2 regions of the Hymenobacter canadensis genome follow, and region 1 is predicted to be linked to the other one. Evidence: riboswitches for the same ligand, from Rfam matches in the RefSeq annotation. Region 1 holds a riboswitch; the other holds the start of a gene.
The links. Region 1 has a riboswitch for cobalamin ahead of O3303_RS05950 (acyl-CoA thioesterase). Riboswitches for the same ligand answer to the same signal wherever they lie in the genome.
Positions count from the first base shown of each region.

Region 2: linked by a shared signal. The riboswitch ahead of O3303_RS12325 (TonB-dependent receptor plug domain-containing protein) and the one ahead of O3303_RS05950 (acyl-CoA thioesterase) in region 1 are both predicted to bind cobalamin.

Region 1 is NZ_CP114767.1:1,362,376-1,366,784, reverse strand. Features, by position in the region: gene O3303_RS05960 (NAD(P)/FAD-dependent oxidoreductase) at 1-1,029, opposite strand, end outside; gene O3303_RS05955 (hypothetical protein) at 1,194-1,514, opposite strand; gene O3303_RS05950 (acyl-CoA thioesterase) at 1,676-2,071, opposite strand; cobalamin riboswitch at 2,255-2,448, opposite strand; gene O3303_RS05945 (MFS transporter) at 2,601-4,244, shown strand; gene O3303_RS05940 (DUF2911 domain-containing protein) at 4,156-4,409, shown strand, end outside.
Region 2 is NZ_CP114767.1:2,861,694-2,866,102, reverse strand. Features, by position in the region: gene O3303_RS12330 (DUF5074 domain-containing protein) at 1-260, opposite strand, end outside; gene O3303_RS12325 (TonB-dependent receptor plug domain-containing protein) at 297-2,270, opposite strand; cobalamin riboswitch at 2,420-2,643, opposite strand; gene O3303_RS12320 (DNA-3-methyladenine glycosylase) at 2,790-3,401, shown strand; gene O3303_RS12315 (class I SAM-dependent methyltransferase) at 3,559-4,409, opposite strand, start outside.

The sequences.
Region 1 (4,409 bases):
CACCACCACCTCGCCGGGCGCCGTGGCGGCCGGCACAATAAAGCCGCCCGGGCACATGCAGAACGAAAACACGCCCCGCTGCTTGCCCTGCCACTGCGTCTGGTGCACCAGGGAGTAGGAGGCAGCCGGCAGCTCGCCCCGGTCGTTGAGGCGGTACTGGGCCTTATCAATCAGCTCCTGCTCGTGCTCGACGCGCACGCCCAGCGCAAAGGGCTTGGCCTCGATAAGTACGCCGCGCCGGTGCAGCAGCTCGTAGATGTCGCGGGCCGAGTGGCCGGTGGCCAGAATCACGGCGTCGGCCTCGATGGTTTCGCCGGTGGCCGTCACCACGCCGCGCAGGTGGTGGTTTTCCAGTACCAGATCATCTACCCGCGTATCAAATCGAACCTCGCCGCCGGCCTCCCGGATACTGTCGCGCAGGGCGGCCACCACCGAGGGCAGCTTGTTGGTACCGATGTGGGGGTGGGCATCCACCAGAATATCGGGGGTGGCGCCGTGCTGCACCAGGCAGCGCAGCACGCGGCCCACGTCGCCGCGCTTGGTGGCGCGGGTGTAGAGCTTGCCGTCGGAGTAGGTACCGGCGCCGCCTTCCCCAAAGCAGTAGTTGGAATCGGGGTTGACGAGGTGCTCCTTGTTGAGGGCGGCCAGGTCGCGGCGGCGGGTGCGCACGTCTTTGCCACGCTCCAATACAATGGGCTTAAGGCCCAGCTCAATGGCTCGCAGCGCCGCAAACAGGCCGGCCGGCCCGGCGCCCACAATCAGCACCGTGCGCCGGGCCTGCCGCACATCGGGGTAGCGGAACCAGGGGCCGAACAGGCTGGCGGGTGGCGGCATCTGGTAGATGTCGGCGCGCAGGCGTACCTGGGGGCTGCGGCCGCGCGCATCAATGGAGCGCTTACGCAGGTGCACAAAATCGGCCTGGCCGGGCTGCAGGCCGGCGGCGTGCAGCAGGGCCTCGTAGCGGGCAAATTCGTCGTAGGCTACGGCCGGCGGCAGCAGCACTTCAATCTCACGGAAGGGAGCAGACATGAAACAGGGGAAAGGTGGTTATCCTTTTATCCTTTAAGCGAAAGCCTATAATAAGGGCTGCAAAGGTACGCAGCCGCGCGGGCATGCCCTTCAGTAGCCCCTAAAACACGGCCGCCCCTCCGGTAGCTACCGAAGGGGCGGACGCAACGACGGCCAGGGCAGGATCAGGCGTTGTCCGGTCGGCCCTGGGAGTCGTTCTGCAGTGGTTTGCGGGGCCAGAACTTCTCCATGGACTGGTTGAAGGCCAGCAGCGTCTGGGCCCGCACTTCGCCGGAGCTATGGCGCAACAGCTGCCCCAGCATATGCCGGTACATTTCGGTGGTGGTTTCCAGCCCTTTGGCGCTTACCAAACCGTGGTGCAGCAGGTCAGAGTTGGCGGCTATCGAGTTCGACATCGACTCGGTGAGGTCCTCACGGGCCTGGTCGGCATCTTTAAATGATTGTTCCAATCGGGCGGTGATGTTATCATTCTGCTGCTGATCCATTGCCAAGAGAAGAAGTCGGGTTGTGGGTAGTCGCCTAAACCCCTGGCAAATGCCAAAAAGTTCAGACGAAGAAAATAGCAAAATAGGGGAAACGGTATTTTGCGGCCGGGGTTATGTATTGCGGGGACATTTGCAAGCTGCTGGCAACGATTGCCAAAATATTACACGGCGGCGGGCAGGATGCGCACCGGCCGCTTCTCGTGGTCGATGGCCACGAACGTAAACAGGCCCGAAACAGCCTTCACGCGCTCCTCGGAGTACATCTGCTCCACAAACAGCTCCACCCGCACCTTCAGGCTGGTGTTGCCCACGTGTTCAACGTTGCCAATCAGCTCCACGAGCGTGCCGCCGGGAATGGGATGGGTGAAATCGACCTTGTCGGACGAGACGGTGACCATTTTGAGGCGCGAAAAGCGGGTGGCCGTGATGAAGGCTACCTCGTCCATCATGTGCAGCGTGGTGCCCCCGAACAGGGTGTCATAGTGGTTGGTGGTGTTGGGAAACACGGCTTTGAAGATGCGCGTTTCGGCGGCGGCAATTTTGGCGGCAAGGTCCATGATGGCAGAAAAAGGGGGAAGAAGGAAGGAAACGAAGCCTGCCTGTCCGATTCCGAGAAACCCGCCCTGCGCTACGGTATGCTACCGGCCACCCACGCGCCGCCCCGGCACCGGCCAGCCGCAGCCGCCCGCCCGATGGCAGCGCACAAACACCCGATAAGATCCTTTTTCGCGAAGGCAGCCTCATCAATGCAGCGGAAGGCAGGTCTCCTGACTTGTCCCATTTTCACCGTCCTTCTCAGCCCGCCCGAAGCCGGCCAATGAACCTGATGTGGTGAAAACTGCGCGGGACTTACAGTAGCGCGTCTGTCCGGGATTCGCACCCGGTTCCCTATTAATCCAGGTATTACCCCGGAACCTTCCGCCGTCTGACTGGAAATCGACCAGAGAACAGCGGGGCGAAGGTAGGGGAAGGGGCGGAATGTAGCGTGGGCGCGGCCGCGCCGGCCGGGCTGCTTGCCATACCGCCGCCGCCGCAGAGCTACGGGCTGAAGCCCGTGCTACACGCGGCCACGTGCTACTTTGCGGCATGCAAACTTATCCCGTGCCGGGCGGCCGCAGCATGGCTTCCCGCATCCGCTCCATCTTCAGCGGCTCCGTCGGCAACCTCGTCGAGTGGTACGACTGGTACGTGTACTCGGCGTTTGCCCTGTACTTCGCGCCCTCGTTTTTCCCGCAGGGCAGCCAGACGGCGCAGCTGCTCAACACGGCCGCCATTTTTGCGGTGGGCTTTCTGATGCGGCCGCTGGGCGGCTGGCTGCTGGGGCTGTACGCCGACCGCGCCGGGCGCAAGGCGGCCCTTATGGCCTCGGTGCTGCTCATGTGCGGTGGCTCGCTGCTGATTGCCCTCACGCCCACCTACGCCCAGATTGGGGTGGCGGCGCCGGTGCTGCTGGTGCTGGCGCGGCTGCTGCAGGGTTTGAGCGTGGGCGGCGAGTACGGCACCTCGGCCACTTACCTGAGCGAAATGGCCGACCAGCGCAACCGGGGCTTCTTTTCCAGCTTTCAATACGTGACCCTGATTGCGGGGCAACTGCTGGCGCTGCTGGTGCAGCTGGGTTTGCAGCAGGTGCTGAGCGCCGCCGAACTGCAGGCCTGGGGCTGGCGCGTGCCGTTCGGGATTGGGGCCGCCGCGGCCGTGGTGGCGCTGTATCTGCGGCGCACCATGGAAGAAACCGACGCCTTCACCCACCAAACCGCCGCCGACAACGCCGCTGCCGTGCCGCAGCCCGGCAAGCTCCGGCTGCTGCTGCGCTACCCGCGCGAGGTGCTGACGGTGGTGGGCCTCACGCTGGGCGGCACCGTGGTGTTCTACACCTTCACCACCTACACCCAGAAGTTTCTGGTGAACACCACCGGCTTCACCAAGGGCCAGGCCACGCTGGTATCGTTTGGGGCGCTGGGCGTGGCTATGCTGCTGCAGCCGCTGCTCGGAGCGTTGTCGGACAGGGTGGGGCGGCGGCCGGTGCTGCTGTTTTTTGGGGTGGGCGCCACGCTGGGCACCGTGCCGCTGATGACGTGGCTAGGCGCGGCTCCCAGCCCCGGCGTGGCGTTCGGGCTACTGGTGCTGGCCCTGACTATCGTGAGCGGCTACACGTCCATCAACGCCGTGGTGAAGGCCGAGCTGTTCCCAACGGAAATCCGGGCGCTGGGCGCTGGGCGTGGGGCTGCCGTATGCTCTCACGGTGGCCATTTTCGGCGGTACAGCCGAGTACGTGGCACTGCTGGCCAAAAGCCAGGGCGTGGAAAGCTGGTTTTACTGGTACGTGACGGCCTGCGCCGCCATTTCGCTGGTGGTGTACCTGCGCATGCCCGACACCCGCGACACCTCACGCATGGATACGGCGGCCGGCTAACCTTTTCGGGTAGGGCCGGTTCTGAGGTGCCGCGCAACGTTGCGGCTCGGTTTGTTACTTTTCTTCCACACTCACCTTTTCCCGTTTCTCATGAAAAAGATTCTCACCCTGCTGTTCGTGTTCTGCGGCCTGCTGCTGGCCGGCCAGGCCATGGCGCAAGCCAAAAAGCCCGAAGACAAGAGCAAGCGCCCCAGCCCGCCGGCCACCGTCACTGGCCCCGGCTTCACCATCGACTACAGCCGCCCTTCGCTGAAAGGCCGCAAAGCCTTCGGGGGCCTGGAGCCCTACGGCAAAGTGTGGCGCACCGGTGCCAATGAGGCTACCACCTTCACGACCACCAAAGCCGTGAAAATCAACGGCCAGGCCCTGGCCGCCGGTACCTACGCCCTGTTCACCATCCCCGGCGAGAAGGAGTGGACCATCATCTTCAACAAAACCGCCAAGCAGTGGGGCGCCTACGAGTACAAGCAGGCCGACGACGC
Region 2 (4,409 bases), 1.5 Mb from region 1:
AGCACGTTGCCCACGCCGCGGCCGTTGGCGGCCAGAAACGGGTCTTTCTGCACCTCCTTGGTGGCTTTGCTGAACACGCTCACCGAGCCGCTGCCGGTCAGGAAAGGGCCCTCGTTCACCACGTACACCGTCTGGGTGGTGACGGGCGGTGTAACGGGCGTTACCTCATCGTCCGGGTCGCAGGACGTAACGGCCAGAGTCAGGAAAGAGGCGGCGCCGAGCAGCGCGTAACGGCGCGTAGCCATAGGAAAATGGAACATGGATAAGGGAAAAATGGAAGATGAAAACAAGCGGAATCAGCGCCACGCCACGCGCAGGCTGGCCACCCACGAGCGGCCGGGCATGGCGCGGCTCTGGTAGCTCTGGTAGCGGAGGTTGCCGAGGTTGAAGCCCTGCGCCAGCGGCGTCAGCCGGGCCCGGCCCACCCGAAACTCGTGGCCCAGCTGGGCATTAAGCAGCAGGTAGGAGGGCAGGAAATCGGTGCCGGAGGCGGTGGTGTAGCGGAAGCCCGTGAAGGTGAGGGCGCTGGTCAGCAGCCAGCCGCGCCAGCTGTGGTCGGTGCTGAAGGCGGCAGTGTGCAGCGGCACGTAGGCCAGCTGCTGGCCCACCGGGTCTTCGTCGAGGACGTAGCCGCGCACTTTGCGGGAGCTGGTGTAAGCGTAGGCGGCGCGGGCGGCCAGGGTGTAGCGCCCGGGTTTCCAGCGTAGCTCACTGCTGGCTTCCAGGCCCTGGGCCAGCACCTGCCGCAGGTTGTTGGGGGCGTAGCCCAGGTCGGTGGGCAGCCATTGCACCCAGTCGTCTACGCGCTGCCGGAATGCTGTCAGCTCGGTCTGGAGCAGCAGGGTGGGAGTGGGGCGCACCTCGTGGCGCAGGCCGGCCTCGTAGCCCAGGCTGGTTTCGGGGCGCAGGTCGGGCTTGCCGGTGGGGTACCAGAACCGCTCGTTGAGGGTGGGGGCGCGGTAGCTGCGCGAGGCACTGGCTTTCACGCTGAGCTGCTGGGTGCCGCGCTGCCAGGCCAGCCACTCGGCGCCGGCCGTGGGCGTGAGCGGGGGCCGCCGGCCGCTGATGAAGGCCTGCCGCACGTTCAGGCTGAGCTGCAGCCGCGGCAGCGGGTCGTAGCGCAGCAGCCCGAAGCCGCTGAATCGGTTTTCGGTCACGGTGGGCGCTTCATAGCCATCTACGTGGGCCACGAAATGCTGCGCCTCAGCCCCCAGCCGCAAACTGAGCGTGGGAGCAAACCGGAACGTGTGCTCGGCCTGGGCCTGACTGGTCTGCACCCGCGAGTCGCTCCGGATGCCGTCGTCCTGGTAGTTGATGATGTCCTCGAACCAGGCGGCGCGCACGCTCGTTTCGTGGCGGCTGCTCACGTGGCGGTAGCCGGCCAGCAGGCGGCGGCTCTGGTCCCGCTCCCGGGCACGGCGGTTTACTGAGCCCAGCGCGGCCTGAATCTGCCGGTCGGCATCCGTGAGCCAGACGGCGGCCGTGAGTTCTCCCTGCTCGCCTACCCGCAGCGTGGCATCCTGGGCCAGGCTCCACTGCCGCAGCTGCGCGTTTTGCTGGCGCTGCGTCGGGCCGTACACCAGCCGGCCGTTTTCGCGGCCCACCGGCTCGCGGTACGGGAAGTCGTTTTGGGCGGTGCGGTAGGAGGCGGCCGTCCGCACCGAGAGCTTCTGGTTGCTGAACGTGGCCTCACCTGAGCCGGCGGCCAGCCCGAAGCTGCCGCCATCCAGCTGCACCCGGCTCTGCAGCCCCTGCCCCCAGCGCGCCTCCGACGACAGCAGCACCGTGCCGCCAATGGCCCCGGTGCCGTAGGTGGCGCCGGCCGGCCCGTGCTGCACTGCTACCTGGGTAGTGCCGCTTACGGGCAGCAGCGCAAAGTCTGCTTCGCCCAAAGAAGGTAAATTGATGTTGAAGCCCTGCCACAGCACGGCCGTGTGCCGCGCCGACGTGCCGCGCAGCGTGATGCTGGCCAGCTGGCCCGGCCCATAATTTTTCAGATAAAGCGGCGTGCGCAACGACAGCGCATCGGCTAGGGTGCCGGCGCCGGTCTGCCGGAGCGCCAGCGTGTCGAGCGTGGTGCGGCGGGTGCCAGTGGCGAAGCGCGTGGCCGGAATGCCCTGTACGCGCACCGCCGGCAGCGCCTGCACCGAGTCGAGGGCGTGCGGCGATGCCTGCTGGGCCGTGGCGGGAGTTGCCAGGGCCGCGCAAAGCAGCATGAGCGGCAGCAGCCGGAGCCGTGCAGCAAGCGGAATGTTAATTAGCTGAACCAAATTTTCGGGTAAGGAAAATTCAGTTCAGAACTCCGACGCCAGCTTTCGTTGCCGAAAGCCAGGCCGCAGCCGAGGCCGAAAACAGGAAATTCCGGTGGCCCGAAAGCCACCACTGCCATCATTCTCCGCCCCTCCACCGAGGGCGCTGAACATAGGGAAATGTAAAGGCAGGTCTCCTGGCTTGCTTCTGGCGCGCCGCCTTCCCATTTCTCCGGCTGCTCTGGGGAGAGCAACCTTCTCGGAAACAGTGGCAGCTGAGGCGCGCCGACTCGTGAAGCATACAGTTGCGGGGACAGCTCCGGCTTTGAACCGGATTCCCTTTTCAGCCTCGCCCCGCAATCGGGGTCCGGCCACCTCTACGCCCCAAAGGTAGCAGATTGTAGCATAGGCTTCAGCCTGTGCCCCCGGCCGGCCGCCACAATTCCCGCAGAAAACGTATCAGCTCAACCATAAACCGAAACTTGTTCTTGCGCCGCTGCCGCCGCCCGGCACAGGCTGAAGCCTATGCTACATCGAAATATGCTACATCCCAAACTCCCGCCCGACTTCTACCGCCGCCCCGACCCCGTGCAGATTGCCCGCGACCTGCTGGGCAAATACCTATTTACGTGCCTCGACGGCGAGCTGACCGGCGGTCGCATCGTGGAAACCGAGGCCTACTCGCACCACGGCGACCAGTCGATGCAGCTGCACCTGAAGCGCCGCGGCCCGCACGGCCACGCCCTGCACGAGCCCGGCGGCCGCGCCTACCTGTACCAGGTGTATCAGCGCCACACGCTGTTCAACATCAGCACCAACGAAGCCGACAAACCCGATACCATCCTGATCCGCGCCATCGAGCCGCTGGTAGGTCTGGATATTATGCTTCGGCGGCGTGGGCTGGAAACGGCCTCGGCCAAGCTTACGGCCGGGCCTGGCCTGCTCACGCAGGCGCTGGGCGTCACGCCGGCCCTCTCCGGCACCGATTTGCAGGGCGACACGCTCTGGATTGAAGACCACGCCGAGCAGGTGCCGGAAGCCGACGTGCTCAGCAGCCCCCGCGTGGGCCTCGCCTACGCCGGCGAAGAAGCCGCCAGCCTACCCTGGCGCTTCCGCATCATCAGCAGCCTCTGGACCAGCAAGGTTAAATGAATCACGGATTAGCACGGATTTCACGGATTTTGTGGACGATTGATAATCGCGCAGAAACAAGGGGCTTGCCGTTTGACAAGCCCCTTGTTTCTGCTTTGTGTCTCAGGACAATTGAAGCGAGCAGCTTAACGCCGTCCACAAAATCCGTGAAATCCGCTTAAATCCGCGCTAATCCGTGATCCTTCTCTGTCACCAGCACCATCAGCTTACCTTCCAGATTGGTGGTGGCGAACAGGTATAGGTCGCCGCCTTCGCGGATGCCGGTGCGGTGGCGGAACTCGGCCACCGTGTCGGGGAAGTTGCGGGTTGTGACGTGGGCGCGGACTTCGGGGCCGAGGTGGGCGCGTAGGGCTTGGGCGTCGTATTTCTCGGTGGCCCGGATGCGGAAGATGCGGCCCGGGAAATCGGGGTGCAGCGTGTCGGAGGTGTAGAGGTGGCTGTGCTGGTGCAGCTTCAGCAGCTCAAACGCCGTACCGATGCTGCGGAAGCCGCCCGCCTTCAGAATAGCCACGTTGGGCTCGTAGAGGTACTGCTGCGGCTCGGCGTAGCGCGGGATGGCGCGGGCCTCGCGGGCCCGGTTCAGGCGGAAATCCTGCTGCTGGCCCGTGCGAAGCAGGTTCACGGTGTGGCGCTCCGGATCGACGGCCGGCTCGGGGCCCAGCTCGTACAGCACCTCCTTGCACTCATTGTCCACGGCCACCACCCACAGCTGCCGCACCTGCCGCAGCTCCAGAATGGCCTGCTCGATATCGAGCATGGGCGAAGTTTTGAGCAGCACCCGACGGCCTTTATGCAGCAGCAGCGGCATTAGGCGTAGAATATCCGGCTCACAGTCCTGCAGCCGGAAAATCTTGCGGGCCGCCGTATCGCGCCGGGCCGGGTCGAGGTAGATCCAGTCGAAGGTGTCCGGGGTGTTGCGCAGAAACTGCACCGCATCGGCCGTATGAAACTGCACGTTCGAAACGCCCAGATGCGTGAGGTTGAAGCGCACCACGTCGGCCAGGGCTG